One region of the Modestobacter marinus genome, then DNA from elsewhere that is predicted to be linked to it. Evidence: riboswitches for the same ligand, from Rfam matches in the RefSeq annotation. Region 1 holds a riboswitch; each other region holds the start of a gene.
The links. Region 1 has a riboswitch for cyclic di-AMP ahead of FB380_RS13800 (C40 family peptidase). Riboswitches for the same ligand answer to the same signal wherever they lie in the genome.
Positions count from the first base shown of each region.

Region 2: another riboswitch for cyclic di-AMP. It lies ahead of FB380_RS25520 (LysM peptidoglycan-binding domain-containing protein); the one in region 1 lies ahead of FB380_RS13800 (C40 family peptidase).
Region 3: another riboswitch for cyclic di-AMP. It lies ahead of FB380_RS18125 (VldE C-terminal domain-containing protein); the one in region 1 lies ahead of FB380_RS13800 (C40 family peptidase).
Region 4: another riboswitch for cyclic di-AMP. It lies ahead of FB380_RS15785 (aggregation-promoting factor C-terminal-like domain-containing protein); the one in region 1 lies ahead of FB380_RS13800 (C40 family peptidase).

Region 1 is NZ_JAAMPA010000001.1:2,916,254-2,923,500, reverse strand. It holds gene FB380_RS13810 (DUF3320 domain-containing protein) at 1-95, shown strand, start outside; gene FB380_RS13805 (HNH endonuclease signature motif containing protein) at 330-1,529, opposite strand; cyclic di-AMP (ydaO/yuaA leader) riboswitch at 2,188-2,340, shown strand; gene FB380_RS13800 (C40 family peptidase) at 2,357-2,893, shown strand; gene FB380_RS13795 (bifunctional metallophosphatase/5'-nucleotidase) at 3,018-4,856, opposite strand; gene FB380_RS25510 (hypothetical protein) at 5,008-5,133, opposite strand; gene FB380_RS13790 (alpha/beta fold hydrolase) at 5,221-6,054, shown strand; gene FB380_RS13785 (ROK family transcriptional regulator) at 6,112-7,247, opposite strand, start outside.
Region 2 is NZ_JAAMPA010000001.1:3,114,878-3,122,124, reverse strand. It holds gene glgX (glycogen debranching protein GlgX) at 1-1,596, shown strand, start outside; gene treY (malto-oligosyltrehalose synthase) at 1,593-3,929, shown strand; cyclic di-AMP (ydaO/yuaA leader) riboswitch at 4,189-4,362, shown strand; gene FB380_RS25520 (LysM peptidoglycan-binding domain-containing protein) at 4,365-4,976, shown strand; gene FB380_RS14665 (ABC transporter permease) at 5,038-6,252, opposite strand; gene FB380_RS14660 (ABC transporter ATP-binding protein) at 6,249-6,977, opposite strand; gene FB380_RS14655 (efflux RND transporter periplasmic adaptor subunit) at 6,974-7,247, opposite strand, start outside.
Region 3 is NZ_JAAMPA010000002.1:449,732-456,978, reverse strand. It holds gene FB380_RS18140 (universal stress protein) at 1-621, shown strand, start outside; gene FB380_RS18135 (hypothetical protein) at 870-1,073, shown strand; gene FB380_RS18130 (cytochrome P450) at 1,212-2,603, opposite strand; gene FB380_RS18125 (VldE C-terminal domain-containing protein) at 2,922-3,872, opposite strand; cyclic di-AMP (ydaO/yuaA leader) riboswitch at 3,875-3,990, opposite strand; gene FB380_RS18120 (threonine/serine exporter family protein) at 4,342-5,745, shown strand; gene FB380_RS18115 (glycoside hydrolase family 3 protein) at 5,841-7,247, opposite strand, start outside.
Region 4 is NZ_JAAMPA010000001.1:3,366,697-3,373,943, forward strand. It holds gene FB380_RS15750 (hypothetical protein) at 1-162, opposite strand, end outside; gene FB380_RS15755 (SDR family oxidoreductase) at 223-993, shown strand; gene FB380_RS15760 (hypothetical protein) at 1,192-1,485, shown strand; gene FB380_RS15765 (Dyp-type peroxidase) at 1,795-2,706, opposite strand; gene FB380_RS15770 (cupin domain-containing protein) at 2,740-3,132, opposite strand; gene FB380_RS15775 (universal stress protein) at 3,348-3,902, shown strand; gene FB380_RS15780 (class I SAM-dependent methyltransferase) at 3,907-4,554, shown strand; cyclic di-AMP (ydaO/yuaA leader) riboswitch at 4,759-4,906, shown strand; gene FB380_RS15785 (aggregation-promoting factor C-terminal-like domain-containing protein) at 4,923-5,822, shown strand; gene FB380_RS15790 (YceI family protein) at 5,972-6,571, shown strand; gene mftD (pre-mycofactocin synthase MftD) at 6,721-7,247, shown strand, end outside.

The sequences.
Region 1 (7,247 bases):
CCGACGGCGATGCGGACCTGCTCGCGGTCGCCACTCCTCCCGTCCCCCCGAGCGCCGTGGTGCAGGAGGCTCTGGAGCAGCCCGCCGCCGGGTGACCTGCCCAAGCGCGGACGCCTTCTCTGGCACTGCTCCGCCCCCACCAGGGCTGCTCCGGCGCGCTCGTCCCCGAGCTGCGCCGGGCCGACGTCCCGCAGCTGCTCCCGCCCGCTCTCCCCCGGTCCCTGCTCCAGCTCTCGTCCCGGTCGGCGCAACAGCTGCCCAGCCCCGCGCAGCCCGCTGGACCCTCCGTCGGTCGGACGGCGGGCCAGCGGCATGCCACACCCACAGCCCTACAGCGGTGGGCCGATGAGGATCTCGGTGTCGTCGGGACGCCAGGTCCGCCACCGGCCGTCGGGATCTCGTTCGACCCGGAACCCGTGGTGGACCTTGGTGTGGTGCCGTTCGCACAACAGGGCCGAGTTGCTCAACGACGTCTCACCGCCGTGCAGCCAGTGGATCAGGTGGTGCACATCGCACCAGTGGGTCGGTGCACCACAGCCGGCGAACACGCAGCTCTTGTCCCGGCGTTCCACGGCCCTGCGCAGCCCCGGGGTGACCACCCGGTGGTCCCGGCCCAGGTCCAGCGGGATGCCGTCGGGACCCATCACGATCCGGGAGATGCTCCCGTCACACGCCAGGTAGCGGGCGCGGGCGGCGGAGATCGTCGCCCCGAACCCCAGCTCCGCCGCCCCGGCGCCGGTGGCCGGGTCGACCAGGTCCTCGATGTCGATGCCGACCACGACGTGCGGCTTGACGGTGCGCAGCGTGGGCAGGCTCCCCGCGGCGAGCTGGTTGTCCGCCAACTGCACCAGCGCGTCGGCGTTCTGCTGCGCCCGGGTCCGCTCATCACCCTGCGGGCGGTTGGCCTGCACGATCGACTCGATCGCGGCCTTGACCTTCTCCCCGCCGGTCGCGTCCAGGTCGAACCGGCCGGTGATCGAACCATCGGCGTGCGTGGCGATCGTGAGCCGCCGCTCCTCGGTGGGGTCTGGCTCCGGCCCGTCGGGGTCCAAGGCGTCCTCGAAGGCCTGCACCGCGGCGACCAGCGACTGGTGCGGTGAGCCCATCGCCACCTGAGTCCACACCTCATCGAACGCCGCCAGGTCGATGCCCTGCTCCCCGGCGCGGGCGGCCTCGACCGGGCCGACCTTCTTGGCCACCACGTCGACCTGCTCGGGGGTCACCTGACCCTCGGCGAACCCGGCCGCCAGCGTCGGGAAGTGCTCCAGGGCCCGCCCGGATCGCAGGATCCGCGAGGCCTCGGCCGGCGCGAGCCGTGCGTGCCCGATCAGCCAGGACCGCATGGACTTCAGCCCGTCGTGCTCGGCGGCCTGCGTGGCGTCCGCACACCGCACGGTGCGGGTCAACTCCGCCGACGCGCGGTTCACCACCTGCACCAACATGGCCGTCCGGTCCAGCACCTGGCCGTCGGTCAGGGCGTGCAGGTCATCGGCGCCTAGGGCATCCAGCGCGGAGATCAACTCGCTCACCGAACACCTCCCGACCCGTTCGAACGTGTGTACGAATCTTATCGCCTCTGAGGGGTCCGCACAACGCGAATCCGCAGGTCAGGCGCCCGTCCACAGATGTTGGGATGTTCTTGACTCCCTCGGGTGGACGTGACTGAAGCAGGTCGAGACGGCCAACGACAGACGCCCAACGACCACACGCGATGTACCGACACCCTCACCGGCGCCGGGTTGGGCGGAAGGGCCCAGCCAGGCCGGAGCGAGCCGTCGACAGGCGGCTCGGCTGCCATGCGGGACATGGCAACGCGCGCTCCACGCTCCGAGTGGACGTGGTGAAAGCCAGCCAGCGACGAACACCTGCCGCAGCCGCCGGCGAGGCGCCACCAGCCGCGGCCGGTGGTAGCGCGGCGGACACGCACCGTGCGCACCCGCCGCACCGCCGGAATTCGGTGCACCGGCGGGAATCAGCCGATCACGGTGATCGAGCTCCTACCCCGCTCCGACGTTGCCCGACGTCACGTCGGCGAGTCGCCGATCCCGGCCGGGCGTGTTGCAGCTCCACGGGGTGTCGGAACTCCGACGCGCAGCACTTTGTGACAGTTCCATGACGCCCCTACCGTCAACCGCGCCCGCCGGCCCCTGAGTCGCCACACACGGTGACACCGGCGAGCACCGCCGAACCGGGCAACCGCCGCAACGTCGCCGCGGACACCCGGACCGGGGACCCACCGCAGTTCTGGGGTGAAGCGCGACGGCACGCGAGTGCCGGAGCGCCGGGCGAGTTCCCCGCCCGAACCCGTCAGCTAACTCGGTAGGCGGTTGAGGAGAACAAGGAGAACCCGTCGTCCATGACGACCACTCGCACGTCCCCTGCCCGCCGTCCCTCCCGTTCCGGTCGCCGGGCACTGGTCGCGCTGTTCGCCAGCGCGGGCGTCGCCCTCACCCCGATGGCCGCCCAGGCCTCGGTCGGCGGCGGCGGAGCGCCCATCGCAGCACCCGCCCCGGCACCGGTGGCCCCGGTCGCCGCTCCCAACGCCGCCGCCCAGATCGTCGTCGACACGGCGCTCGCCCAGCAGGGCAAGCCCTACGTCTGGGCCGGGGCCGGCCCGAACGTCTACGACTGCTCGGGGCTGACGCAGTACTCCTTCGCGGCGGCCGGCATCGCGCTGCCGCACTCCTCCCGCATGCAGTCGACGATGGGCGTGCCCGTGGCCCGCGCCGACCTGCAGCCCGGTGACCTGGTCTTCTTCTACGACCCGGTGGGCCACGTCGGCATCTACATCGGCAACGGCCTGATGGTGCACGCGCCGACCGCAGGGGACGTCGTCCGCACCATCGCCGTCGACTCCATGTGGGGCTACAACTCCGCGCGTCGTCTGGTCTGACCCGCTCGCGACGTCCGCCCCGCGCCGGTCCGCGGGAGCGGGGCGGACGTCGTCCGGCACGCCGGGAACACGAGAACGCCCCGCCCCCCATCCGGGGAGCGGGGCGTTCGTCGGTCGAGGAGGGTCAGCCGAGCAGCGGCTCGCCGTCGCGGACGAGCTGCCAGTTCTCCACGTAGAAGTCGGCCGGGTCGATGACGCCGCGCTCCTGCGCCCACTCGATGAGCAGCTGGCGGATCTCCAGCTGCTCGTTGTAGACCACCGGCGCCGTGGAGATGTGCGGGAACCCGCCACCGCCGGAGCGCCGGTAGTTGTTCACCGCGACGACGAACCGGGCGTCGTCGGCCACCGGCTCACCGTCGATCTCCAGCCGGGTGACCCGCTCGCCGACCTGCCGGGAGACGTCCAGGTCGTAGTCGACGCCGGAGAGCACGTCGTAGTTGTAGTCCGGCGTCCCGTCGGCGTTGGTGATCGTCTCGGGGTCGACGTCGCCGGTGGCCGGCACCTGGGTGAAGTAGCTCGCCGACTCCTCCAGGTAGTCGCGCACCTGGGCGCCGGTGAGCTCGACCGCCTCGAGGGTGTTGTCGAAGACGTAGAGCCCGGCGATGTCCCGGATGGTGACCTCGCCCTGCGGGAAGACCGCCTCCCGGCTGAACGGGGCGGCGATCGACAGCACCGGCAGGTCAGCCCGGTCGGTGCCCTCGAGCGCGGCGTCCACGGTCTCGGTCTGCACCTGCTGGATGAAGTCGAGGATCGGCGTGTCCTCGTACCGGCTGGTCAGCGTGGTCAGCTCCTCGGTGGAGGTGGCCACGACCTGGTTGACGTAGTCGACCGTCGCCTGGTGCGCCTCGTCGGTGACGGCGAGGACCTCGGGGTCCTCCGGGTAGTCCTTGGTGCGCAGCGCGGTGGCCGTGGCATTGGTGACGTCCCACTGGCCGCGGGTCTTGGTCAGCTCGAAGTCGACCTGGCTGACCGTGCCGCCCCAGCGGTAGGGCTGGGTGAGCAGCACCTCCTCGCCGGTGACCTCGTTGACCACGATCTGGGACGGGGCGTCGCGGTGCGTGTGGCCGACGACCATGGCGTCGATGCCGGGCACCGTCCGGGCGATGACGTCGGAGGGGTTCTCCGTGCCCACGGCCGGGTCGTCGTAGGACGACGTCCCGCCGACCCCGGCGTGCGCGAGGACGACGACGACGTCGGCCTGCTCCGCGACGACCGGCACCCACTGCTGCGCCGTCTCGACCATGTCGCGGAACTCGACCTGGCCCTCGACGTTGTTGCGGTCCCAGATCGCGGAGCCGGGCGTGGTCAGGCCGATGATGCCGACGGTGACCGGCTTCGCGCCGCGCACCTTCATCTCCTGCAGCGTGTACGGCGGCAGGTACGGCTCACCGGTGGCGACGTCGATGACGTTGGCACCGAGCACCGGGTGGTCGACGTCGTCGACGTAGCCGGCCAGGGTGTCCAGGCCGTAGTTGAACTCGTGGTTGCCGACGACCTGGGCGTCGTAGCCGATGACGTCGTAGGCCGCCGCCATCGGGTGCTCGGCCTCCGGCGACTGCTGGGCGGCCAGGTAGGTGAGCGGCGTGCCCTGCAGGAAGTCGCCGTTGTCGACGACGAAGACGCTGTCCGCGCCCTTCTCCGCGCGCACCGAGTCGACCACCGACGACACCCGGGCCAGGCCCGTCGCGTCCCCGGAGCGCTCGGTGTACGGCGCGTCGCGGAAGTAGTCCCAGTCCTGCACGCGGCCGTGCAGGTCGGTGGTGGCGAGCATGGTCAGCTCGAGGCTCTTCCCCTTGCCGTGCCCGTTGCCGTGCCCGTTGCCGTGCCCGTTGCCGGGCCCGTGGCCCCACCCGCCACCGTGGCCGTCGTCGTGGCCCCCCTGGCCGGCCGCCGCGGGGGTCACCGCCCCGAAGGTCATCGCCAGCACCGCTGCCGCGACCGTCACCGTCGTCCGTCTGCGCACTCTGTTCTCCCCCAGCTCGTCAGCCACCCCGGACGGGGCGGCTGTGCGGATGCTGAGCCAACGTAACGAGCGATGCCGACAGGTCGACGTCGGTCGCGAGCTGTTCACCGGAGCGCTGCACGCCTGACCGGCGGCAGGCGGTGCACGGTCGTCAGGAGCAGACCAGCGCGCCGCCCTCCAGGTCGGCTGCCGGCAGCAGCTCCCGTTCGACTGCGTGGTCGTGCCGGCGGGTCCGGGGCTCCCGGTCGCCCTGCCGGCACCGCCGGGTGCAGCTCACGTCACCGTCCATCGCGCCGGGCCTCCCGACCGTCGCCGGCATGTGGTGTGCTCCAGGTCACCCCTCGACCCGAGCACGGGAGTCCCGTTGAGCACACCGACGACCCACCCGCCACGCACCGTGCAGGTCGGCGACATCGCCGTCGCCGTCCAGGAGTACGGCGACGGCGAGCCACTGCTGGTGGTCAACGGCACCAGCCAGTCCCTCGGCTTCTGGGCCGACCTCGCCCAGGGCTGGGCCGGCGACCACCGGGTGATCACCTACGACCTGCGCGGGATGGGCGGATCGGAACGGGGGTCCGGGCCGTTCAGCGTCGCCTCCCTGGCCACCGATGCGCTGGGGCTGCTCGACGCCCTGGAGATCGAGCGCGCGCACGTGCTCGGCTACTCGCTGGGCAGCGCCATCGCGCAGGAGCTCGTGCTGGCCGCGCCGGACCGGGTCGTCTCGCTCGTCCTCTACTGCACGTGGGCCCGGACCGACGGGTTCCAGCGGGCGATGATGACCGGCCTCGCGCACCCGTGGCGGACCGGCGACCTGGCGGCGGCGCTCGGCGCGCTCGGGGTCGCGTTCTCGCCGCAGCTGCTGGACAGCCCCGAGTTCGGTGCGCTGATCGAGGAGCTGCTGCCGCTGTTCCCCAGCACCGAGCAACAGATCCGCACCACCGCCGAGCAGTGGGACGCCGACCTGGCGCACGACACCCTCGACCGGCTCGGCCGGATCACCGCGCCGACGCTGGTGATCGCCGGTGAGCAGGACCTGCTGACACCCCCGTGGCACGGCCAGCAGGTGGCCGCCGCCATCCCCGGGGCGCGGCTGGAGATGTTCACCGGCCCGGGTTCCAGCCACGCCCTCGGCGTCGAGCGGGCCGCGGAGTTCGTGCCGCTGGTCAGCGGGTTCCTCGCCGAGCACCGGACGTCCTGAGACCGCCGCGGGCAGCACGGCGCCTCCGCCCGCCCGCCACCGGGGCGCCCGGGCAGCTCAGCGGGCGGCGGCGCGCGCGGCCAGCTGCTCCGGGGAGAAGGCGAGGTCCAGCGCCTCCCGGGCGGCGCCCAGGACGGCGGCCTGCTGGCCGACCCGGCTCACCGCGACCTCCAGGCCGTCGGTGATCATCGGCGGGCACTGCGCGTAGATCGCCGAGCGCACCCCGGCCACGAACGCCTCGGCGCTGCTCAGGTGCCCGCCGATCACCAGCCGCTCCGGGTTGAAGAAGTTGAGGATCGTCGACAGCACGGTGCCGGTGCTGCTGCCGGCCTCGCGCAGCAGCTGGGTGGTCAGCGGGTGCGCGTCCCGGGCCAGGTCGAGCATCCCCTCGGTGCCCGAGGAGGGCACGCCGCGCTCGGCGAGCTGCTCGACCAGGGCGGCGCCGCTGGCCACGGCGTCCAGGCAGCCGACCCGCCCGCAGGAGCACGGCACCGGCGGCGCCCCGGGCACCGTGGTGTGGCTGATGTCGCCGGCGAACCCACCGCTGCCCCGGTGCAGGGCGCCACCGGCGACGACGCCGCAGCCGATGCCGGAGCCGACCTTCACGAACACCATCTGCTCGGTCGCCGACCCGCCCGCGGCGTGCTCGCCGAGCGCCATCAGGTTCGCGTCGTTCTGCACGATCACCGGCACCGGCAGCCACTGCCGCACGAGGGCGGCGACGTCGGCGCCGTTCCAGCCGGGCATCCGGGCCGGGGAGACGACCAGGCCGGTGCGCGCGCTGACCGGCCCGGGCACGCCGACGCACAGCGCCAGCAGCGGCGGCGCGTCCGCCACACCGTCGTCGAGCCCGGCGACGGCCTCCTCGACGGTGGTGACCACGGTGCGCAGCACCACCTCCGGGCCGTCGGCGATGACGATCGGCAGATGCCGCTCGGCGACCTGCCGGCCGGCCGCGTCGAGGACGGCGATCGCCGCGTGCCGCTCCCCCAGGCTGACCGCGACCACCCGCCCGGCCTCCCCGCGCATCTCCAGCCGGCGGGGCGGCCGCCCGCCGGCCGAGGGCCCGGTGCCGGTCTCCACGAGCCAGCCGCGCCGGATCAGCATCTCCACCCGGGCGGCGGCGGTGGTCGCCGACAGTCCCGTCTCGCGCGCGACGTCGGCGCGTGAGGTGGCGCGGCCGAGCCGGACGA
Region 2 (7,247 bases), 200 kb from region 1:
ATCCCCGAGGAGCTGCGCGGCACCTACTCGGCCATCGCCCACCCGGCGATCATCGAGCACCTGCAGGAACTGGGGATCACCGCGATCGAGCTGATGCCGGTGCACCAGTTCGTCCAGGACGACACCCTGCTGCAGAAGGGCCTGCGCAACTACTGGGGCTACAACACGATCGGCTTCTTCGCGCCGCACAACGAGTACGCGCAGCAGACCGACGGCCAGCAGGTGCAGGAGTTCAAGGGCATGGTCCGCGCCCTGCACGAGGCCGGCATCGAGGTCATTCTCGACGTGGTCTACAACCACACCGCCGAGGGCAACCACATGGGCCCGACGCTGTCGTTCCGGGGCATCGACAACCAGGCCTACTACCGGCTGGTCGAGGACGACAAGCAGTACTACATGGACACCACGGGCACCGGGAACTCGCTCAACGTCCGCACCCCGCAGTCCCTGCAGCTGATCATGGACTCGCTGCGCTACTGGGTCACCGAGATGCACGTCGACGGCTTCCGCTTCGACCTGGCGTCGTCCCTGGCCCGGCAGTTCCACGAGGTCGACCGGCTCTCGGCGTTCTTCGACCTCTGCCACCAGGACCCGATCGTCAGCCAGGTGAAGCTGATCGCCGAGCCGTGGGACATCGGCGACGGCGGCTACCAGGTCGGCAACTTCCCTGCGCTGTGGACGGAGTGGAACGGCAAGTACCGCGACACCGTCCGCGACTTCTGGCGGGGCGAGGACGCCACGATCGGTGAGTTCGCCAGCCGGATCACCGGCTCCGCCGACCTGTACCAGCACTCCGGCCGTCGCCCGGTGGCCAGCATCAACTTCGTCACCGCGCACGACGGGTTCACGATCAACGACCTGGTCTCGTACAACGAGAAGCACAACGAGGCCAACGGCGAGGACAACAACGACGGCGAGAGCCACAACCGCAGCTGGAACTGTGGCGTCGAGGGCGAGACCGACGACGCCGACATCCTGGCGCTGCGGGCCCAGCAGCGGCGCAACTTCATCACCACGCTGATGCTCTCCCAGGGCGTGCCGATGCTGCTGCACGGCGACGAGCTCGGCCGCACCCAGGGCGGCAACAACAACGGCTACTGCCAGGACTCCGAGATCACCTGGATCGACTGGGAGGACGTCGACGAGGGCCTGCTGGAGTTCACCAAGCTGGTCACCAAGCTGCGCACCGACCACCCGACGTTCCGCCGCCGGCGGTTCTTCCACGGCCGCCCGGTGCGCCGGGCCGAGGGCGACCCGGTCCAGGACGTCGCCTGGTTCACCCACGCCGGTGAGCTGATGAGCGAGGAGGACTGGGAGTCCCACTACGCGAAGTCGATCGGCGTCTACCTCAACGGGCACGGCATCCGCTCGACCGACGAGCGGGGCGAGCCGGTGGTCGACGACTGCTTCTACCTGGTGTTCAACGCCTGGCACGAGGACATCGAGTTCACCCTGCCCAGCAGCGAGTACGCCGAGGGCTGGACGGTGGTCGTGGACACCGCGGAGATGGACGAGGTCGAGCCGGTCGTGGTCAAGGCCGGTGACACGCTGACCGTGGCCGCCCGCGCCACCGTCGTCCTGCAGGCCGCGCCGTGACCCAGCCGGCCACGGCGCAGCCGGCCGGGAGCCGGCGGCGGGAGGTGCCCGCGAGCACCTACCGCCTGCAGGTGACCGCCGACTTCACCCTCGACGACGCGGCGGCCGTGGCCGGCTACCTGGCCGACCTCGGCGTCACCCACGCGTACTCCTCCCCGCTGCTGCGCTCGGCGGCGGGGAGCACGCACGGCTACGACACGGTCGACCACGCGCACATCGACGAGCCGCGCGGCGGGCGGGCCGGGCTCGACCGGTTCGTCAGCGCGCTGCACGAGCGGGGGCTCGGCCTGGTCCTGGACCTGGTGCCCAACCACATGGGCGTCAGCGACCCGGCCGAGTCCGCCTGGTGGTGGGACCTGCTGCAGCACGGGCGGGAGTCGGCCCACGCCGACGCCTTCGACGTCGACTGGGACTTCGGTGGCGGCCGGATCCGCATCCCGGTGCTGGGCAGCGCGGACGACGTCGCGCAGCTGGAGGTCGTCGACGGCGAGCTCCGGTACTACGACAACCGCTTCCCGATCGCCCCGGGCACCGGTGCGGGCACGCCGCAGGAGGTGCACGACCGGCAGCACTACGAGCTGGTCGACTGGCGGCGGGCGGACGACCAGCTGAACTACCGGCGGTTCTTCGCGATCAACACCCTGGCCGGGCTGCGGGTCGAGGACCGGGACGTCTTCCGGGCCACGCACGCGCTCGTCGTCCAGCTGGTGGAGAACGGCGCGGTGGACGCGCTGCGGATCGACCACCCCGACGGGCTGGCCGACCCGAAGGGCTACCTGGAGCTGCTCGCCGAGGCCACCGGTGACCGGTGGACCGTCGTGGAGAAGATCCTCGAGCCGGGCGAGGAGCTCCCCGAGAGCTGGAAGACCGCCGGGACGACGGGGTACGACGCGCTCGCCGAGGTCGACGACGTCCTGGTCGACCCCGCCGGCGAGAGCGCCGTCACCGCGCTGGACACCGAGCTGGCCGGCGGCCGGGTCGACTACGCCGAGCTCGTGCACGACTGCAAGCGCGAGGTCACCGACGGCATGCTCGGATCCGAGGTGGCCCGCCTGCACCGGATCGTCGGCGACCTGCCGGGCGTGCCCGACGAGCAGGTCACCGAGGGGCTGGCCGAGCTGCTGGCCGGCTTCCCGGTCTACCGCAGCTACCTGCCCGACGGCCGTGAGCACCTGGACGCCACGGTGGCCGCGGTGAAGCGCCGCCGGCCCGACCTCACCGCCGCCGTCGACGCCCTGCACCCGCTGCTCGGCTCGGCCGGCACCGAACTGGCCACCCGGTTCGAGCAGACCTCGGGCCCGGTGATGGCCAAGGGGGTCGAGGACAGCGCCTACTACCGGTGGTCCCGCTTCGTCGCGCTCAACGAGGTGGGCGGTGACCCGGCCCGGTTCGGGTCGACCGTCGAGCAGTTCCACGCGGCCCAGCAGCACCGCCAGGAGGTCAAGCCGGCGTCGATGACGACGCTGTCCACGCACGACACCAAGCGCAGCGAGGACGTCCGGGCCCGGCTGGCCGTGCTCGCCGAGGTGCCGTCCGAGTGGGCCGGCCTGGTCCGCGGCTGGCTCGGCCGGCACCCGCTGGCCGACCGCCCGCTGGCCCACCTGGTGTGGCAGAACCTCGTCGGCGCCTGGCCGCTGTCGCGGGAGCGGGCGCACGCCTACGTGGAGAAGGCGGCCCGGGAGGCGGGCACCTCGACCACCTGGACCAACCCGGTGCAGGAGTTCGAGGACCAGCTGCACGCCCTCGTCGACGCCGCGTTCGACGACGCCACCACGCACGCGGAGATCGAACGGTTCGTCGCGCGGATCGCGCCCTTCGGCTGGTCGAACTCGCTGTCGCAGAAGCTGCTGCAGCTGACCATCCCCGGGGTGCCGGACGTGTACCAGGGCAGCGAGCTGTGGGACTTCTCGCTGGTCGACCCGGACAACCGCCGTCCGGTCGACTACGCCCTGCGCCGCGACCTGCTGGCCCGGCTGGACGGTGGCTGGGTGCCGCCGGTCGACGAGACCGGCGCGGCCAAGCTGCTGGTGGTCTCCCGCACGCTGCGGCACCGGCGCGACGCCCCGGAGGCGTGGTCGGGGTACACCCCGGTGCCGGCCCGCGGACCGGCGGCCGACTCGGTCGTCGCCTTCGACCGGGGCGGCGTCGTCACCGTCGCGACCCGTCGGCCGGTCCACCTGGCCGAGACCGGCTGGGGCGACACCGCCGTCGGCTCGCGGACCGGGGCCTGGCGGGACCTGCTCACCGGCTCGCGACTGGTCTCCGACTCGGGCGGCATCCGGCTGAGCGAGCTCTGCGCCCAGCTGCCGGTCGCCCTGCTCGTCCGGGACTGAGCCGGGCCGGCGCCGCCTCCTGCGACCGCAGGGGGCGGCGCCGACCTGGCCACGCGCGGTCGCCGCCCTTCCGGCACGGAGCGTGACTGATCGCATCCGTTGCGCAGTGACCCGACGGGCTTTCCGGGCCCGGGGGGTCTCGGAACCATCGATTGCCGCATTGGACGGGCGTCGTCGTCCGCCGGTGCCTACCTTCGGCCTCGTGCCTGCGCCCCACCGGCCGGCATGAGGACCGCCGGACCGCCCAACCCCGTCCGCCGGTGGCCTGACACCGAACAGCCTCGGACGGGGGTGGGGGACCCACTTCCGACGTGCCCGGCCTCGTGCCGCCACGTCTCGGGGTGAAGCCGTGTCGCGTCCTGTCGACGCACCCGGCCGGGCACCGATCGCCCGAACCCGACAGCTCACCTCGCCGGCGGTGATCGGAGGATCACCTTGTCCCAGCACCTCACGTCCCGGACCCGTCGCCTGACCCGCGGCGGCGCCGTCCTCGCCGGGGCCGCGGCTCTCGGCATCGGCGTCCTCGCCGCGCCGGCCTCGGCCGCCACCGCCGGGCAGCACGACTGGAGCGGCGTCGCCCAGTGCGAGTCCGGCGGCAACTGGAGCATCAACACCGGCAACGGCTACTACGGCGGGCTGCAGTTCTCCCAGCCCACGTGGGAGGGCTACGGCGGCCTGGAGTTCGCGCCGCGCGCCGACCTGGCGAGCCCGGCCGACCAGATCACGGCCGCCGAGCGGGTGCTCGTCGGCCAGGGCATCGGGGCCTGGCCGACCTGCGGCCAGTACCTGGCCCCGGGCACCACCGAGGTGCCCGGCCCTGCTCCGGCCCCGGCACCGGCGCCCGCCCCGGCTCCGGCGCCCGCCCCGGCTCCGGCTCCGGCGCCCGCCCCGGCCGGCGGCACGTACACGGTGCAGCCGGGTGACACCCTGAGCTCGATCGCGGCCGCCCAGGGCGTCGCGGGTGGTTGGCAGGCCCTGTACGCCGCCAACCAGTCGACGATCAGCGACCCGAACCGGATCTACGTCGGGCAGCAGCTGACGCTCTGACAGGGAAGCCCCCTTGCGGCTCGTCCGGCCTCCACCACCTGTGGTGGGGGCCGGACGAGCGTCAGAACCGGATCGCGTCGATCACCTTCACCCGGACGGCGATCAGCGCGGGGACCAGCCCGGCCAGCGCGCCGACGGCCGTCGCCGCGACCAGCCCCTCGATCGCCGCGGAGACCGGGAACCCGGGTGCCTCCACGAGCGGTACGCCGCCGGCCAGCCACCGCTCCAGCGGCAGGTTCCGGACGATCGCCACCGACAGCGCGACCGCGGCCAGCCCCGCCAGTGCGGTGGCGACCACGCTCTCCAGCACGACCGCGGAGAAGACCCGCGACGAGGTGGCCCCGAAGCTCCGCCGGACGCCGATCTCCCGGATCCGCTGGCGCACCGTGACCAGCCCGATGTTCAGCACGCCGAGCCCGCCGAGGGCCAGGACCACCAGCCCGGCGGCGCGCACCGCGAGCCGGAGCTTGGCGATGGTGTCCTCCAGGTTCTCCGGGTCCTGGCGGTAGGCCTGCACCTCCGCCCCGGGCAGCAGCCGGGCCAGGTCGCTCTGCACCGCCGCGACGACCGCGTCGGCCTGCTCCGAGGGCACCCAGAGCTCCAGCGTGGGCTGCGCCCCGTAGTACCCCGGGCCCCCCGCCGCCGTGGCGGCGTCCCCGGCGGAGGAGTCGATCCGGTACGTGCTCGGCCAGCCCTCGTTCCAGTCGACCACGCCGACGATCGTGGCCAGCACCGGCTGCGGGCCGCCGATCACCACGGTCGGGCGGGTGCTGAGGTCGGTCACGCCGAGCAGCGTCAGGAAGTCCCGGTTGACGACCAGCGCGGGCGACATGCTCTGCCGGTCACCGGCGCGGAACCAGCGGCCCTCGACCGGCTGGACGCGGTGCAGCGGCCCGTAGGACGGCGAGACTCGGCGGGTCTCGACGGACTGGGTGCCCGCGGGGAACCGGTAGAGCCCGCTCTCCTGGGCGAGGGTGGCCACCGCCTGCTCGGGGAGTCCGTAGCGGGCGACCAGCGCGTCGACCCCGGCGTCCCACTCCTCCTGCGGGACGGCGCCGGTCATCGGGTCGTAGGCCGAGACGCCGATGGTCGCCGTCCGCCCGCCGCTGGCCTCGGCCTGCTCCTGCTGCACCTGGGCGGCGATCTGGCCCAGCGCCGTCACGGTGGTCATCGCCAGCACGGCCAGGAAGACCCCGACCAGGGACAGCAGGACCCGGGCCTTGTGCACCCGGACCTCACCCCAGGCCTCGCTGAAGGTGCCCAGCAGCCCGGTCATGCGTCGGTCCGGTCGCTGGTCGCCGCGGCGAGGGCGTCCCCCGCCGCCACCGGGGTGAGCCGGCCGGCGTCCAGCCGGAACCGGCGCCCGGCCAGCGCGGCCACCGAGAGGTCGTGGGTGATCGTCACCAGGGCGGCCCCGTTCTCGGCGGTCACCTCGGTCAGCAGTGCCATCACGGCGGCGCCGGTCTCGACGTCCAGCGCGCCGGTGGGCTCGTCGGCGAGCACCACCCGCGGCCCGCGGACCAGGGCCCGGGCGATCGCCACCCGCTGCTGCTCACCACCGGAGAGCCGCTCCGGCACCGACAGCGCTCGGGCGCTGAGCCCCACCCGGTCGAGCATGGCGCGGGCGGCCCGGTTGCGGGTGAAGAAGTCGCGGCCGCGGGCGTAGAGCAGCGGCGCGGCGACGTTCTCCTCCGCGGTGCGCCGCGGCAGCAGGTTGAACTGCTGGAAGACGAAGCCGAACGTCTCCCCCCGCAGCCGGGACCGCCGCCGTCCACCAAGGGAGTCGGTCGGCTGCCCGTCGAGCAGGTAGCTGCCGGCGGTCGGGCTGTCCAGCAGCCCCAGCACGTTGAGCAGCGTCGACTTCCCCGACCCGGACCGGCCGACGATGGAGACGTGCTCGCCGGCCGCGACGCTCAGGTCGACGCCGGCCAGCACCGGCAGCAGGCTCCCGTCGGGGAGCCGCACGTCCCGGCCGACGCCGGAGAGCTCCAGCAGGCTCATCCGAACGGCCCGCCCGTGGCGTAGGGGTCGGCGGCCGTGTCGTCGGGCACCGGCACGAACTCCAGCACCGACTCGCCCTCGGTGAGGCCGCCGGTGATCTCCACCTGCTGGCCGTCGGTGAGCCCCAGGGTGACCGGCCGCTCCTCGGGGGTGCCGTCGGCACCGGGCACCCAGACCAGGCCGTTCTGCACCGAGCCCTGCACAGCGGTCACCGGCACCACCAGCGCGTCGGCGACCTCGCCGGCCAGGACGTCGACGGTGGCGGCCATC
Region 3 (7,247 bases), on a different contig from region 1:
GTCGTGGTCGGCAACCGTGGGCGGGGCGCCGTGCGCAGCGTCGTCCTGGGCTCCGTCGCGCTGCACTGCGTCACCCATGCGCGCTGCCCGGTCGTGGTGGTCCACCCCTCCTCGACCGGCCACGCGCGCCGGCGCCCGGTGATCGTCGGCATCGACGGGTCGGCCGCCTCCCGCGCCGCACTGCTCGCCGGAGTGGCCGAGGCGGCCCGGCTGGGGACCGACGTCGTCGCGGTGACCACGTACCAGATGGCCGACCACTGGATGGCCCTGTCGACGGTCGTCGTCCCGACCGCGGAGGAGGTGCGGTGGGACCTGCAACGGGGCGGCGAGGCGATGCTCGAGGACGTCCTGGAGGAACACCGGACCGGCTCCGGCGGTCGGTCGCCGGATGCCCGGGTCGTGGTCGCGGAGGGAGCTCCTGCCGACATCCTCGGCCAGTGGGCAGCCGGCGCCGCACTGCTCGTCGTGGGCAGCCGCGGGCACGGTGCGCTCCGTGGCCTCCTCCTGGGGTCGGTGGCGCTGGCCTGCGCCATGCACGCCTCCGGGGCGGTCATGGTGGTGCACCCGCTGCCGGACCGGGCGCCGACCGGGACCACGCAGCGGGCCACCGTGAACGCCTGACCGACCCCGACCCCGCGATCACCCCGCGCGGGGCCGCCGAGGGTGGGACCGTCCACCCCCCGGCGGTCCCTCAGCGCCTGGACGTGACGCTGCCCGGATCGACGGCCCGGGCAGCGGCTCCTGCCGTACCTTCGGGACTTCGAGCCGGGGCCAGGTGCGCGTCGGCTGGACCCCGCGCCCTGCCTGCCGATGTACCTGTCGAGGTACCCGGTGCCCGTGCGGGGCGCACACCGACGAGGGGATGTGGGATGGACTACCTGCGCCGTCTGCAGGTCGAGCGGCCTGTGGTCTTCTTCGCCGTGCTGCTGGTGGGCTTCTTCGTGGCCTTCCAGCTGCTGCTGTTCGTGGCCGGGCTGATCCTCGGCCCGTTCGGGCTGCCGCCCTGGTTGCCCCTCGCCGTGGTGCTCGGCGGCCTGGTGTACGTGGCCCGCCGGCAGCAGCGCGGACGCTGACCCGACCGCCCCGCCCGGGTCGGCCCGGCACCGGGGGAGCGGCCCGGGCCGGCGCGAGGACGAGCGCCTCCGCCGGCCGGCTCCGCCCCTGCCTCGTCCCGGACGTCCCGTGCCTCCGCCGCGCAGGTGCGGCTCCGGTCAGAAGGAGACCGGGAGCTCCTCCACGCCGTGGACGAAGGACAGCCCACGCCAGCGCAGCTGCTCCTCGGGGACGGCGAGCGCGAGGTCCGGGAAGCGGCGGAACAGCGCGGGGAGCGCGATGCGCAGCTCCATGCGGGCCAGCTCCGCACCGACGCAGCGGTGCACCCCGTGACCGAAGGCCAGGTGCCCGCCGGCGGGGGAGCGCCCCGGCTGGAACCGGTCGGGCTCCGGCCCGGCCCAGGCCGGGTCGCGGTCGGCGCCGCTGAGGGAGACGGCCACGAGGTCGCCCTGCCGGACCGGGCAGCCGGACAGCTCCAGGTCCTGCTTCGCGAACCGCGGGAAGGCCACCTGGACCACCGACAGGTAGCGCAGCAGCTCCTCCACCACGCCGTCGACGTCGGCCGGTGAGCCGTTCCGGAGGAGGGCGGCGTGCCCGGGGTCGCGCAGCAGCACCATGGTGCCCAGGGAGAGGGAGCTGGCGGTGGTCTCGTAGCCGCCGGTGACGATCCCGTCGACCAGACCGGCGAGGTCGTCGTCGGAGATGCCGTCGCCCTCGGCCTGCAGGATGCGCCCGATCAGGCCGTCCCCGGGCGCCGTCCGCTGCCGGGCCACCACGTCCAGGAGGATCCGCTTCTGCTCGGACACCGCGCCGAGGGCCGCGGCCGCACCGCCGGTCGCGTCGAAGCGCTGGGTGCCCAGCCGCACGAAGGCCTCGTGGTCGGCGTCGTCCAGCCCCAGCAACCCGCAGATCACGTCCATGGGGACCCGCCAGGAGACGTGCTCGGCCAGGTCCGCCGGTGACCCGGCGGCGGCGAGCTCGTCCAGCCGGCGGGTGACGATCGCCTCGACCGTGGGCTCCAGCCGGTCCAGCCGGCGGCGTGTGAACTCGGGGGCCACCAGCTTGCGCAGCCGGGTGTGCAGCGGCGCGTCGGTGAAGCCCAGGCCGCCGACGTCGGCCGTCGACCCCGGCCCGGCGTCACCGAACAGGTGCCGGATGTCGTTGCTGTAGGAGTCACGGTCGCTCAGGACGGTGCGGGCCTGCTCGTACCCGGTCACCAGGTGGGCCGTCAGCCCCATCGGCAGGTCGAGCCGCTCCACCGGGCAGCGGGCGCGCAGCGCGGCGAGCTCGGGGACCGGGTCCACGCCGTGCCGCAGCAGGGGGAGCCGGGCGCTCTCCGGGAAGAAGGCCAGCTCGGAGAGGTCGATGCCCTTCCGGCGGATCCGTCCTTCCACCATGCGCCCCAGCCAGGCCCGGGCCACCGCCCGGGCGCTGCGCTGGCGCCGCGGCCAGCCGCTCGTCCGCCGCTTCGCCGGCCGGGTGGTCAGGGCCACGGTCCGCCGCACGCGGCGACGCCCGGAGCTGCGTGGTGCTGAGTCGGTCGTGGACATGATCCCTCGTCGTCGTCCGGGCACCGGCGTGACGTCAGCTCCGCCGGGCCCACCGGCGGGCGACCCCGACCGGCGCCGGGTGCTGATCGCCGCGACGTCCACCGTGCCACCCCGTCGGGTCCACGGGCCCCGCGCCGTCGACCTCGACGCTGCCGAGCCGTGGCGCTCCGTTCCGTGGCGGTGGGCGCTGACCCGACCATCCCATGCGGACGACCGGAGACCGTCGGCGGCCCTCCGGGGGCGGACAGCACGGTGCCCCCCTGCCTGCACGCGGGCAGAGGGGCACCGTGGGTTCCCGGTGGAGCGGAGCCGGGAGGCTCAGCCCGCCAGGTAGTTCACGTGCGGGTGGTCCATGTGGTTGGCCGTCGGGCTCCCGCGGTCAGCCATCGGGCTCCAGGAACCGGTCGGCGAGGTGAGGATGCGCTGCTGCCAGATGACGTACTCCACGCCGAGGGTGTCCCAGTTGGCGATGTGGTAGGCGACGATGGCGTCCCCGAGCGCGGCGTCGGACATCACCATGTAGTCCAGTGCCCGGCCGGAGGGGTGGCCGTTCGGGTCGGTCGCGCTGGCCCGCGTCCCACCGATGGTGATGCCGGCGGCGCCCGGGACGTCGCGCACGACGGCGTCCGCGGCGGCCTGGGCCCGCGGCTGCACGGGACCCGCGCTGTTGGTGATCTGGGCCTGCCCCGACGGCGCGGCGACGACGACTGCGGGGACCGGTGCCGGGGCGGGCGCCGGGGCCACGACGACCTCCGGCACGACGACCTCCGGCACGACGACCTCCGGCACGACGACCTCCGGCACGACGACCTCGGGGACGACGACCTCCGGTGCCGGGACGACGACCTCGGGTACCGCGATGACCTCGGGGGCCGGAGCGACGACCTCGGGTGCCGCGACGACCTCCGGTGCCGGGGTGGCCTCAGGTGCCGCGACGACCTCCGGGGCGATCTCGGGTGCCGGGGCGGTCGGGACAGGACCGTCCTCCGAGCCGAGCAGGAACCGCAGCTGCCCCGGGGTCAGCGCCCCGGTGTCCCCGCCGCCGAAGGCGGCGATGTGGCGCTGGTAGAGCTCCCGCCAGGAGTGCCGGTTCCCCGCCGCGGCCGGGTCGCCCTGCTCGGCGGTGTGCCGGTCCACCTGGGCGGGGGAGGCCTCGGGTGCCGGGGTGGTGTGGGCCAGGGCCGGGGTGCTGAGGAGGCCGAGCGTGACGAGGGAGGCGCCCGCGACGACCGGGAGGCGGACGAAGCGGGACGGGCTGTGCTTGGGCATGAGTGATCTCCGATCACCGCCGGAGGGGTTAGCTGTCGGGTTCGGGCGATCGGTGCCCGGCCGGCGGTGCCGGCTTCACCCCGAGGCGCGCCCACCGATGTGTCGGCGCGCCGGGTGTAGTGGGTCCCCCACCCCTGCCCTGAGAGTCCTGGATGGCGGCCGGCAGGCAGGGTTGAGCGGACCGGCGCCACGCCCACGATGTCGGCGTGACCGGAACGTTATGGACGGGCAGGTGGGCTGTCTCCGTGACGATCGTCACGTCCTCGGCGTGCCGCCGACGGCACGCCGTCCGGGGCGGATCGAGGGGCGCCGAGCGCGTGTCCGGCACCGGTTCCGGCCACGCGATGGGCCATGCACCCCGCCTCGGGGCACCGCGCCTGCGGGGTGCGGGCGCGCTGTGGGGAAGGCCACGGCCCGACCGTGGTCGGGGAGCGGCCCGCCTGCCGCGCCGCTCCGTAACCTGACCGTGATGAACCCCGTGACCCAGGACCGCAGCCGGCGGTTCGCGCGCCTGCCGGACCGGGCGCGGAAGGCGATCTCCGGGTCCGGTCCGCCGACGGCACCGCTGGCCCTCCGGGCCCAGCCCAGCCGGGTCGACGCGGGCACCGCGCGCTCGGCGCTCGGCCTGGCCCTGCGCATCGGGGAGTCGATGATGGCGGTCGGTGCCTCGGCCGCCGACGTCACCGCAACGGTGCTGCGCGTGGCGGCGGGCTACGGGCTCACCGACTGCCAGGTCGACATCACGTTCACCTCGCTGACGATCAGCTACGACCCGGACGACGTCCCGCCGATCATGCTGATGCGCATCGTGCGGCCGCGGGGTCTGGACTACACCCGGCTCCAGGGCATCACCGACCTGGCGGCGGAGCTCAAGACGGCAGGCCTGGGCCTGGAGGAGGCGCACCGCCAGCTGGACGACGTCCTGTCCGCGCCGCACCCCTACCGTCGGCCGATCCACGCACTGGGCTGGTCGGGTGTGGCGGCGTGCGTCGCCGTCCTGCTCGGTGGCGGCTGGCTGGTGGCCCTGGTCGCGGCGGTCACGACGGCCGCCATCGAGCTGACCATCCGGGCGCTCGACCGGCGCGGGCTCCCGATGTTCTTCCAGCAGGTCGCCGGCGCGGCGGTGGCCACCGGGGCCGCCGTCCTCCTCGTCGTCGGCGAGGTCGAGGTGCGCACCTCGCTGGTCGTCGCCGCCGGGATCGTGGTCCTCCTGGCCGGCCTCTCCTTCGTGGGCGCCGCGGAGGACGCGATCAGCGGGTTCCCGGTCACCGCCGCGGCCCGGGCCTTCGAGGTGCTCACGTTGACCACCGGCATCGTCGTCGGCATCGCCGCCGTGCTGGACCTGGCGCAGCGGGCGGAGGTGCCGCTGCGGGTGCTGGACCCCGGGACGTCGACCGTGCCCTCCGTCGTGGCGCTGGTCGCGGCGGCCGGGATGGCCGCGTCCTGGGCGCTGGCCTCGCACGCCCGCCCGGTCGCGATCGCGGTGGCCACGGTGGCCGGCGCGCTGGCGTGGACGACGTCGTCGGTGGCGGCCGCGTCCGGTGCCGGTGAGGCGGTGGCGAGCGCGGCGGCGGCCGTCGTGGTCGGCTTCTGTGGTGAGACGCTCACCGATCGGCTGCGCATCCCGCCGCTGCTCGTCGCGGTCTGCGGCATCGTCCCGCTGCTGCCCGGGCTGGCGATCTACCGGGGGCTCTTCGCGGTGGTCGTGGAGGGCGACGTGGGGAGTGGGGTGAACGCGCTCGTGGGGGCGGCGGCGATCGGCCTGGCGCTGGCCGCCGGGGTCGTGCTGGGCCGCTACCTCGGCCGGCCGCTGGGTGGCCGGCGGGACCGCTTCGACCGCCGGGTGCGGCGCCACGCGACCAGCGCCCACTGAACAGCCCCGGGCGGATCGTGCGCTCCTGAGCCGAGGTGGGACGTGGCGGCGCGGCGCCCGGCTGCTCCCGGAGGGGAGCAGCCGGGTCCTCCCGGTCAGCCGTGCAGCTGCACGGTCCACTCGCAGGGCAGCATCACGGCCGAGGTGCCGGCGCGGAGGCGGAAGGGCCCGGACTCGTACTGCCAGCCGTCGGCCCAGTGCGCCAGGTACCGGGTGTCCACCGCGACGTCGACCCGCGCGGCCTGCCCGGCGGGGACGCGCACGGCGGCCGAACCGACCAGCCACCGCACCGGACGGTCCACGACGGAGTCCGGCCGCTCGGCGTAGACCTGCACCACCTCCTTGCCGTCGTGCTCGCCGGTGTTGGTCACCTCGACCGTCACGGTCACCGTCTCGCCGGGCGCGGCCACGGTCGGGGCGTCGCCACCGGTCAGCTCGAAGGTCGTGTAGCCCCGCCCGCTGCCGAACCAGTACGCCGGTGCGGCGCCGGCGCGCAGCCAGGCGCGGTATCCGATGTGGACCCCCTCGGCGTACTCGACGACCCCGTCGACCGGCGTGCAGTCGAGCACCGGCACGTCGGCCTCGGACGCCGGCCAGGTGGTCGGCAGTCGCCCGCCCGGCTCGGCCAGCCCCAGCAGGACGTCGGCGACCGCGTTCCCGAACTCCTGCCCGCCGAACCAGCCGACCAGCAGGGCAGCGACCTCCTCCCGCCAGGGCATCAGCACCGGGGCCCCGGCGTTGACCAGCACGACGGTGCGCGGGTTGGCCGCGACGACGGCGCGGACGAGGTCGTCCTGCCGGCCCGGCAGGGCCAGGGACTCCCGGTCGTAGCCCTCGGACTCCACCACCGAGTTCGTGCCGACGACCACCAGCGCCACGTCGGCGGCGGCCGCGGCGCGGGCGGCCTCGGCGATCAGGGCGTCGGGGTCGGCGTCGGCGGGCTCGGTGCCCAGCCGCAGGGACATCGCGCGGGAGTTGAAGCCGACGCGGTCGCCGAGGTCGAGGACCAGCCGGACGTCCAGGGGGGTGCCGGCGGTCAGCCGCACCTCTGTCGACGCGGTCGGCGGGCTCAGGAACGCCGCGCCGAGGTCGGTGCCGACCGGGATGAGGGTCTCGTCGAGCAGCAGCTCGCCGTCGACGTGGACCTGCGCCCGGCCCACCAGGGCGCACCCGAGCCGCACCGTGCCCGACTCGGTGGGGGTCCAGCGGGTGGTCAGCTCGTAGCTGGCGGCTGCCTCGATGGGCGCGTCGCCGCCGAAGTACACGAGGTCGCTCGCCCGGCGGTCCTCGCCGAACAGCTCGGTGCCGTCGGCGGCCAGGAACCGGGCGCGCAGCCCCGGTGTGCCGCTGACCGGGTTGGTCAGCTGGCCCAGCGGCAGCTCGACGACCCCGTTCTGCACGACCGCGCCGAGGGAGTAGCCGACGTCCACGCCGGGGAGCGCGGCCCGCAGGCCGTCCAGCGGGGAGACCGTGGACTCGGGGACGACGGTGGCGCTGCCGCC
Region 4 (7,247 bases), 450 kb from region 1:
CCGGCGGACCAGCTGGTGGTCCAGGTGCCGGTCGGCGGCCGGCTGCCAGCCGTGCGCCGCGTGGATCTCGCGGCTGACGGTCAGGCCGCCGAGCAGTGCGTCGCGCACCTCGACCAGCAGCGGCTGCAGACGCCGGAAGGCGGCCTCGGGGCTGTTGTCCACGTCGAGCAGTCTGCCGGGCGGGGGTGACAGTCCCCCGGCGCCGGGCGGCAGGATCAGCAGGTGTCCTCCCCACAGTCGCCCGCTGGTCGTCCGGTCACCGTCGTCACCGGTGGGAGCCGGGGCATCGGTGCCGCCACCGTCGACCACCTCGCCCGGCAGGGCCACGACGTGGTCGTCGGCCACCGGTCCGGGGTCGACGAGGCGGCGCAGGTGGTGGCGGCGGCGCGGGCGCACGGGGTGCGGGCGGTCGCCGTCCGGGCCGACGTCGCCGACCCCGACGACGTCGACGCGCTGTTCGCCGCCGCCGCCGAGCAGCTGGGGCCGGTCACCGGGCTGGTCGCCAACGCCGGGCTGACCGCCCACCTCGGCGACCTGGCCGACACCCCGGTGGACGTCGTCCGGCAGGTGATCGACGTGAACCTGCTCGGCGTCGTCCTCTGCGTCCGCCGGGCCGCGCAGGTGATGTCCCGGCGGCGGGGCGGACCGGGCGGCGCGATCGTCACCGTCTCCTCGAGCGCGGCGACGCTGGGGTCGGCACACGAGTACGTGCACTACGCGGCGGCGAAGGCCGGGGTGGACGCGCTGACCGTGGGGCTGGCGAAGGAGCTCGCCGACGACGGGGTCCGGGTCAACGCGGTGGCGCCGGGCCTGGTGCGCACCGGCATCCACGCCGGAGCCGGCGACGCCGGCCGGCTGGAGCGGGTGAGCGCCCGGGTGCCGATGGGCCGCCCGGGGGAGCCGGACGAGATCGCCCCGGCGATCGCCTGGCTGCTGGGCCCGGAGGCCGGCTACGTCTCCGGCGCCGTGCTGCGGGTGGCCGGCGGGCTGTAGGTCACCAGGTCGGGACCGTCGAGTCGCGCGGTCGGACTCCCGCCGGTTGCCGCGCGGTCGGCTCGCCGGCGGCGAGGGGCGGGCGAGACCTCTGGTGCAGGTGGGGCAGGCGTGCCCAGAGGGGGAGGACTGCAGTCCCGGGGATCGAGTGGCCCGGTTCGAGTCACAGCAGGCGCACGACGGACCGATAGACGCATCGTGATCCGTCATCACCTCGCAGCGAGCTCGGCGCGGAGCCCTCAGTGGTTCGACCCGGAGCACCAGGCCGACATCCTCGCGGCCTTCGACAGCCAGCTCGCCGCGGGCCTGCACGATCGCGGGCCGAACAGCCCGCGGCCGGAGCGGGTCCGCGAGCTGGGTCAGCTGGCAGCGGCCAGCGCGCTCCCGGCCCGCGCGGCGCTGCTGCGCTGGGGCGCACTGCCGGGCTCGGTGCGCGCGCACCTGCTGACCAGCTGGTACGGCAGTCAGGTCGCCCGGAGCTCAGCCGCCTGACCTGGGCGCCGGCCCACCAGGCCGGCGACGACCTGGGCGCCCCGGTGCCCGCGCGTCACACCGGACGGCCGCACACCGGACGGCCGCGCAGCGGACCGCCGCCCACCGGACAGCTGCCCGGGGCCGGTGCGCCAGCCGTGGACGGTCAGTCCCAGGGCTCGCCGCAGGAGGCGCAGCGGCCGGCCGCCGTCCGCTCGGCCAGCCGGCCGCAGGCCGGACACACCTGGTCCAGCCAGCACGCGGGGTCGCCACCCTCCGGATCACGTCGCGCCGGCTCGGGGCGTGCCGGCTCCGTGGGCACGACCGCTCTCAGTCCTCGTCCGGCGGCGCGAAGCGCGCGAGGGCGTCGATCGACGGGCAGACGTAGTAGGCGCCGGTCAGCGGGGTCAGGTAGCCGGTGAGCCCGTCGCGGATCCCGTCGGTCGCCCCGGCCATCCGGCGGAGCATCTCGGTCAGCCGCCACTGGTCGCGGGCGAACCCGACGAACGCCGTCCCGTGGTCGGTGACCCCGCCGTAGGCCACGTTGCGCCGGAAGACCTGCTTCTCCTCGCCGTCCACCTCGACGGACGTGCGGGCGACGTGCGCGCTGGGCAGCATCACGTCCTCGGGCAGCTCGACGCTGTCGGGCTTCGTCCGGCCCATCATCATCTCCTGGCCGTGCACGCCCAGGCTCTCCCAGGTCGCGGTGTCGTGCCGCCACAGCTGGTACAGCACGATGCTGGCCCCCGCGCCCGGCTCACCCGCCGGCACCGCCGCGACCTCGGCGGCGGTCAGTAGCGACGGGTTCTCCGTGCCGTCGATGAAACCGGTCAGGTCCCGGTCGTGCCGGTACAGCCACCCGGTGACCTCCGCGCCCACCCGGGCCACGCCCGCCAGCGCGGCGAGCACGGCGCGGGCGTTGTCGAACACCGCCGTCCGGTCCCCGCCGGCGACCCAGAGCCAGGCGTCGTGCTGGGTGGCCGGCATCCGGTAGCGGCCGGCGCCGACGAGGTCCTCGGTCCAGCCCGCGGCGTCCGCCGGGGCGTCGTCCGGTGCGACCGCGGCCCACAGCTCCGGCCGGAAGCCGACCACCAGGTTCACCCCGCCGGTGGAGGACAGCGGACCGGTGAGCCCGGCCACCCCGCGGACCAGGTCCGCCGCGGAGCAGCCGGGCTCGAGGTCCAGCTCCAGGTAGCAGTGCTCGGGGGTGCCGAGGGCGAAGATGCCCGGCTGCGTCGTCACGCGGTCAGCCTGCCCGATCGGCACACCCCGGGCTCAGCTGGTCGGCGGCTCGTCCTTGCCGGCCTCCTCGAGCGCGTCGGCCTCCTCCTTGGTCTTGTGCACGGCCTTGTCGGCGTGCTCCGGCGGGCCGTAGACCGTGTAGAGCACCAGCGGGTTCACGCCGGTGTTGAGGAAGTTGTGCTTCTTGCCGGCGGGGACGACGACGAGGTCACCCTGCGCGACGTTCTTCTTCTGCCCGCCCACGACGGCCTGGCCGGTGCCGCTGACGAAGGTGAGGATCTGGTCGATCTCCTCGTGCACCTCCTCGCCGATCTCCCCGCCCGGCGGGATCGTCATGATCACCAGCTGGGTGTGCTCGCCGGTCCACAGCACCCGACGGAAGTCGGCGCTCTCCTCGGCGACGGTGGCGATGGTGAAGTGCTCCATGGCTGCCGTTCCTCCTCGATCCAGTCGTTCCTGCCGGCGTGCGCCGGCCCAGGAGAAGTGAAGAGCAGTGCGGCCTCCGGCGCGATCCGAGCCCGCCGGTCGGGCGACACGAGCCGGTCAGGCCCTCCGACCCTGCCGTTCTCCCGGCCGGTGGGAGAGGCTGTCCGGTGCCGGGTACCGGCAGAGCACGGACGGACGAGCACAGGAGGACGGCGTTGACGCAGCAGCCAGGAGACCAGCCGGGGGACGCAGCCCTCACGGCCGAGCGGGACGAGGCGGCCACCGAACTGGCCGGGGTCGAGGGTGAGGTCTCGACGCGTGCCGTGGTGGACGGCGGCGTCGTCGTCGGGCACGACGGCTCCGACTGCGCCCAGGAGGCGCTCCAGTGGGCGGCCGGCCTGGCCGAGCGCGCCTCGTGGCCGCTGCACGTCGTCCGCGGCTGGCGGATCGCCACCGCACCGCAGCCGGCCAGCTGGGAGCCGGGCTACGTCCCGCCGATCAGCGAGTACGAGCAGGCGGTGCAGGCCGACCTGGAGGCCGACGTCCGGGCCGCGCTGGGCGCGGAGCGCGCCCGTGCGGTCAGCTGCCACGTCGTGCACGCCGCGCCGGTGCGCTCCCTGATCGAGGCGGCCCAGCACGCCGACCTCCTCGTTGTCGGCGCCCGCGGGCGGGGCGGCTTCGCCGGGCTGCTGCTCGGCTCGGTCAGCGACCAGGTCACCCGGCACGCCCCGTGCCCGGTGACCGTCGTGCGCACCCAGCACAAGGCCTGACCGCGTGGTGGTCCAGCAGCCCGTCCCACCGGCCTTCCTGCGGGCGCACACCCGGCTGGACCGCCCCTCCCTCGTCCCCGAGGTGCAGCTGCACGTCGCCGACGACGTCGTCGCCCTGTGGGAGGCGATGGAGACCGAGGGCGGCGGCGCCGGCGAGGACCCGCCGTTCTGGGCCGCGGCCTGGCCGGGCGGGCAGGCCCTGGCCCGGCACGTCCTCGACTACCCGGAGCTCGTCGCCGGCCGCCGGGTCCTGGACCTGGGGGCCGGCAGCGGCCTGGTCGCCGTCGCCGCGCTGCTGGCCGGCGCCGGCGGGGTGCTGGCCAGCGACGTCGACCCGTACTCGCACGCGGCGGTCGGGCTGAACGCCGAGGTGAACGGGGTCACCGGCGTCGAGGTCGTCGGCGACGTGCTCGACGAGGAGCTGCCGGAGATCGACGTCGTCTTGGCCGGCGACGTCTGCTACGACCGCGAGATGACCGCGCGGGTGTTGCCCTTCCTCGGGGCGGCCTGGCTGCGCGGGGCCACCGTGCTGCTGGGCGACCCCGGGCGCGCGTACGTCCCGAAGGAGGGGCTGCTCGCCCAGGCGGAGTACGACGTGCCCGACGCCGCCGGGGGTGGGGTGCGCCGGACGACGGTGTGGCGGCTCCCCTGAGAGCACCCACGGGGCGACCGCCCTGGTGCTCCAGCGGGGCGGCTGTCCTGGGTGCTCCGTCACATGTGCCCCACTGGTTCGGCGGTGACCAGGGCGAACGTGGCAGATGTCGACGAGTCCGGCGCCGGGCATTGTCACGAGCGGGTCACGGCCTCTACCTTGGCCGGGTCCGGTCGGACGTCTCGTCCCCACCCGGGGAGCCCGCACCGGATGCCGCCGAGTCGCTGCTCGCAGCGAACCGGGGACCCACCGCACCACTGGGGTGAATCCCGCCCGGGCACCGCCCGGCCGGGTAGGGCGCCTTCCCGCCCGAACCCGTCAGCTGACCCGGTAGGCGGCCGCGGAAGACCCACGGAGCCCCTCTCTCGATGTCCCGTCGCACCACCGTGTCCTCGTCGGACGAGCAGTTGCCCGCCACCGAGGTGCTCCCGCTCCCGGCCGGTGCCGAGGAGGCGCCGATCGCCCGGCGCACCCGTCGTCAGCCCCCCGGTGGCCTCCGCCGGCCCACCCTGTACCTCGGCGTCGCCGCCGCCGGCGCGATCCTGGTCAACGTCCTCGTCGGCGCGGAGCCGGACGCCCGGGCCGAGGCCGCCGTCGAGCCCGCCGGCATCGCCTCCCAGCTCGACCTGGGCTCGCAGCAGACCGGTACCGCCGTCGCCGACGGTCGGCTGACCGACCGGCTCGGCCAGCTGGCGGCCAACCGCAGTCAGCGCGAGGCCGCGCAGGTCGCCGCCGCGCAGGCGCAGGCCGCCGCCGACCAGGCGGTGCTGGACGCCCAGGCCGCCGAGGCCGCCCGGCTCGCCGCCGAGGCCCAGGCCGCGGAGGAGGCCCGGATCGCCGCCGAGGCGCAGGCCGCCGCGGAGGCCCAGGCCGCGGAGGAGGCGGCTGCGGCCGAGCGGGCCGCCGCCCGCGCGCCCGCGCCGGCCGCGCCCGCCCCCGCCCGCGCGCCGGCGGCGGCCCCGGCCGCGTCGTCCGGCTCCGGCTCCTTCCAGGACTACGCCCTGGGCAAGCTCGGGGGTGACCAGGCGGAGTTCTCCTGCCTGGAGAGCCTCTGGGGCAAGGAGAGCGGCTGGAACCCCAACGCCCAGAACCCGAACAGCACCGCCTACGGCATCCCGCAGTTCCTGGACTCCACCTGGGCGAGCACCGGGATCGCCAAGACCTCCGACGGCTACCGGCAGATCGACGCCGGGCTGATCTACATCGAGAACCGCTACGGCTCGCCGTGCGGCGCGTGGGCGCACTCGAAGGCCAAGGGCTGGTACTGAGCCACCGGCGCTCCGCAGCGAGGCCCGGGTCCCGCGGGACCCGGGCCTCGCTGCGCCCGGGCCGCGTACCGGTGGCCCACCTGTGCGCCGGCGCGGGACCATCGGGGAGGATCGAACAGTTCGACCACCGAGAAGAGGAGCGCTGACCCGTGGGCAAGCACCGCGCACCCGAGGGCGCCGCGACGGACTTCGACGCCGCCACCAGCGCCCTGGCAGACGTGACCGGCGACTACACCGTCGACGTCACGCACACCCGGATCGGCGTCCGGGCCCGGCACGCCATGGTGACCACCGTGCGGGGTGCCTTCACCGACTTCTCCGGCACCGCCCACCTGGACGTCGCGACGCCGGCGGCCAGCAGCGTGCAGCTGCGGATCGCGACCGCGAGCATCGACACCGGCACCCCGGACCGGGACGCGCACCTGCGCTCGGCCGACTTCCTGGACGTCGAGCAGCACCCGGAGATGGTGTTCGTCTCCACGGCGGTCGAGCAGGTCGACCGGGACGTCTACCGGGTCACCGGCGACCTCACGATCAAGGCGGTCACCCGGCCGGTCTCGATCGACTTCACCCTCACCGGCTCGGCGCTGGACCCGTTCGGCAACATGCGGGTCGGCTTCGAGGGCGCGCTGGCGATCAAGCGCAGCGAGTGGGACCTCACCTGGAACGCGATGCTCGACACCGGTGGCGTGCTGGTCAGCGACCGGGTCCAGGTGGAGTTCGACGTCTCGGCGATCAAGGACTCCTGACCCCGCGGGCTGTGTCCCAGCACACTCCCTGCCGCTAGGGTGGCACTCAGTGCCACGCAGGGTGCCGTCGTCCCGGACGACGCCTGCGGCGGCGACCCCGGCCGACGACGGTGTCGGCCGGGACGGGTCGAGCAGCAGGGGGTCCACAGATGGCGAACGCGTGGTTCGAGTCGGTGGCGGAGGCACAGCGGCGGGCGAAGCGCCGGCTGCCCAAGGGCGTCTACGGTGCGCTGGTCGCCGGCTCCGAACGGGGGCTCACCGCGGAGGACAACCTCGCCGCCTTCGCCGAGCTGGGCTTCGCGCCGCACACCGCCGGGCTGAGCAACGACAAGCAGATGGCCACCCGCGTCATGGGGCAGGACGTCGCGCTGCCGGTGCTGATCAGCCCGACCGGCGTCCAGGCGGTCGACCCCGACGGTGAGGTCGCCGTCGCCCGGGCCGCGGCCTCCCGCGGCACCGCCATGGGGCTGTCCTCGATGGCCAGCAAGCCGATGGAGGAGGTCATCGCGGCCAACCCGCAGACCTTCTTCCAGCTGTACTGGGTCGGTGACCGCGACCTGATGGCCGCCAAGGTCGAGCGCGCCCGCCGGGCCGGGGCCGCCGGGCTGATCGCCACCCTGGACTGGTCGTTCGCCTACGGCCGGGACTGGGGGAGCCCCTTCATCCCCGAGCGGAT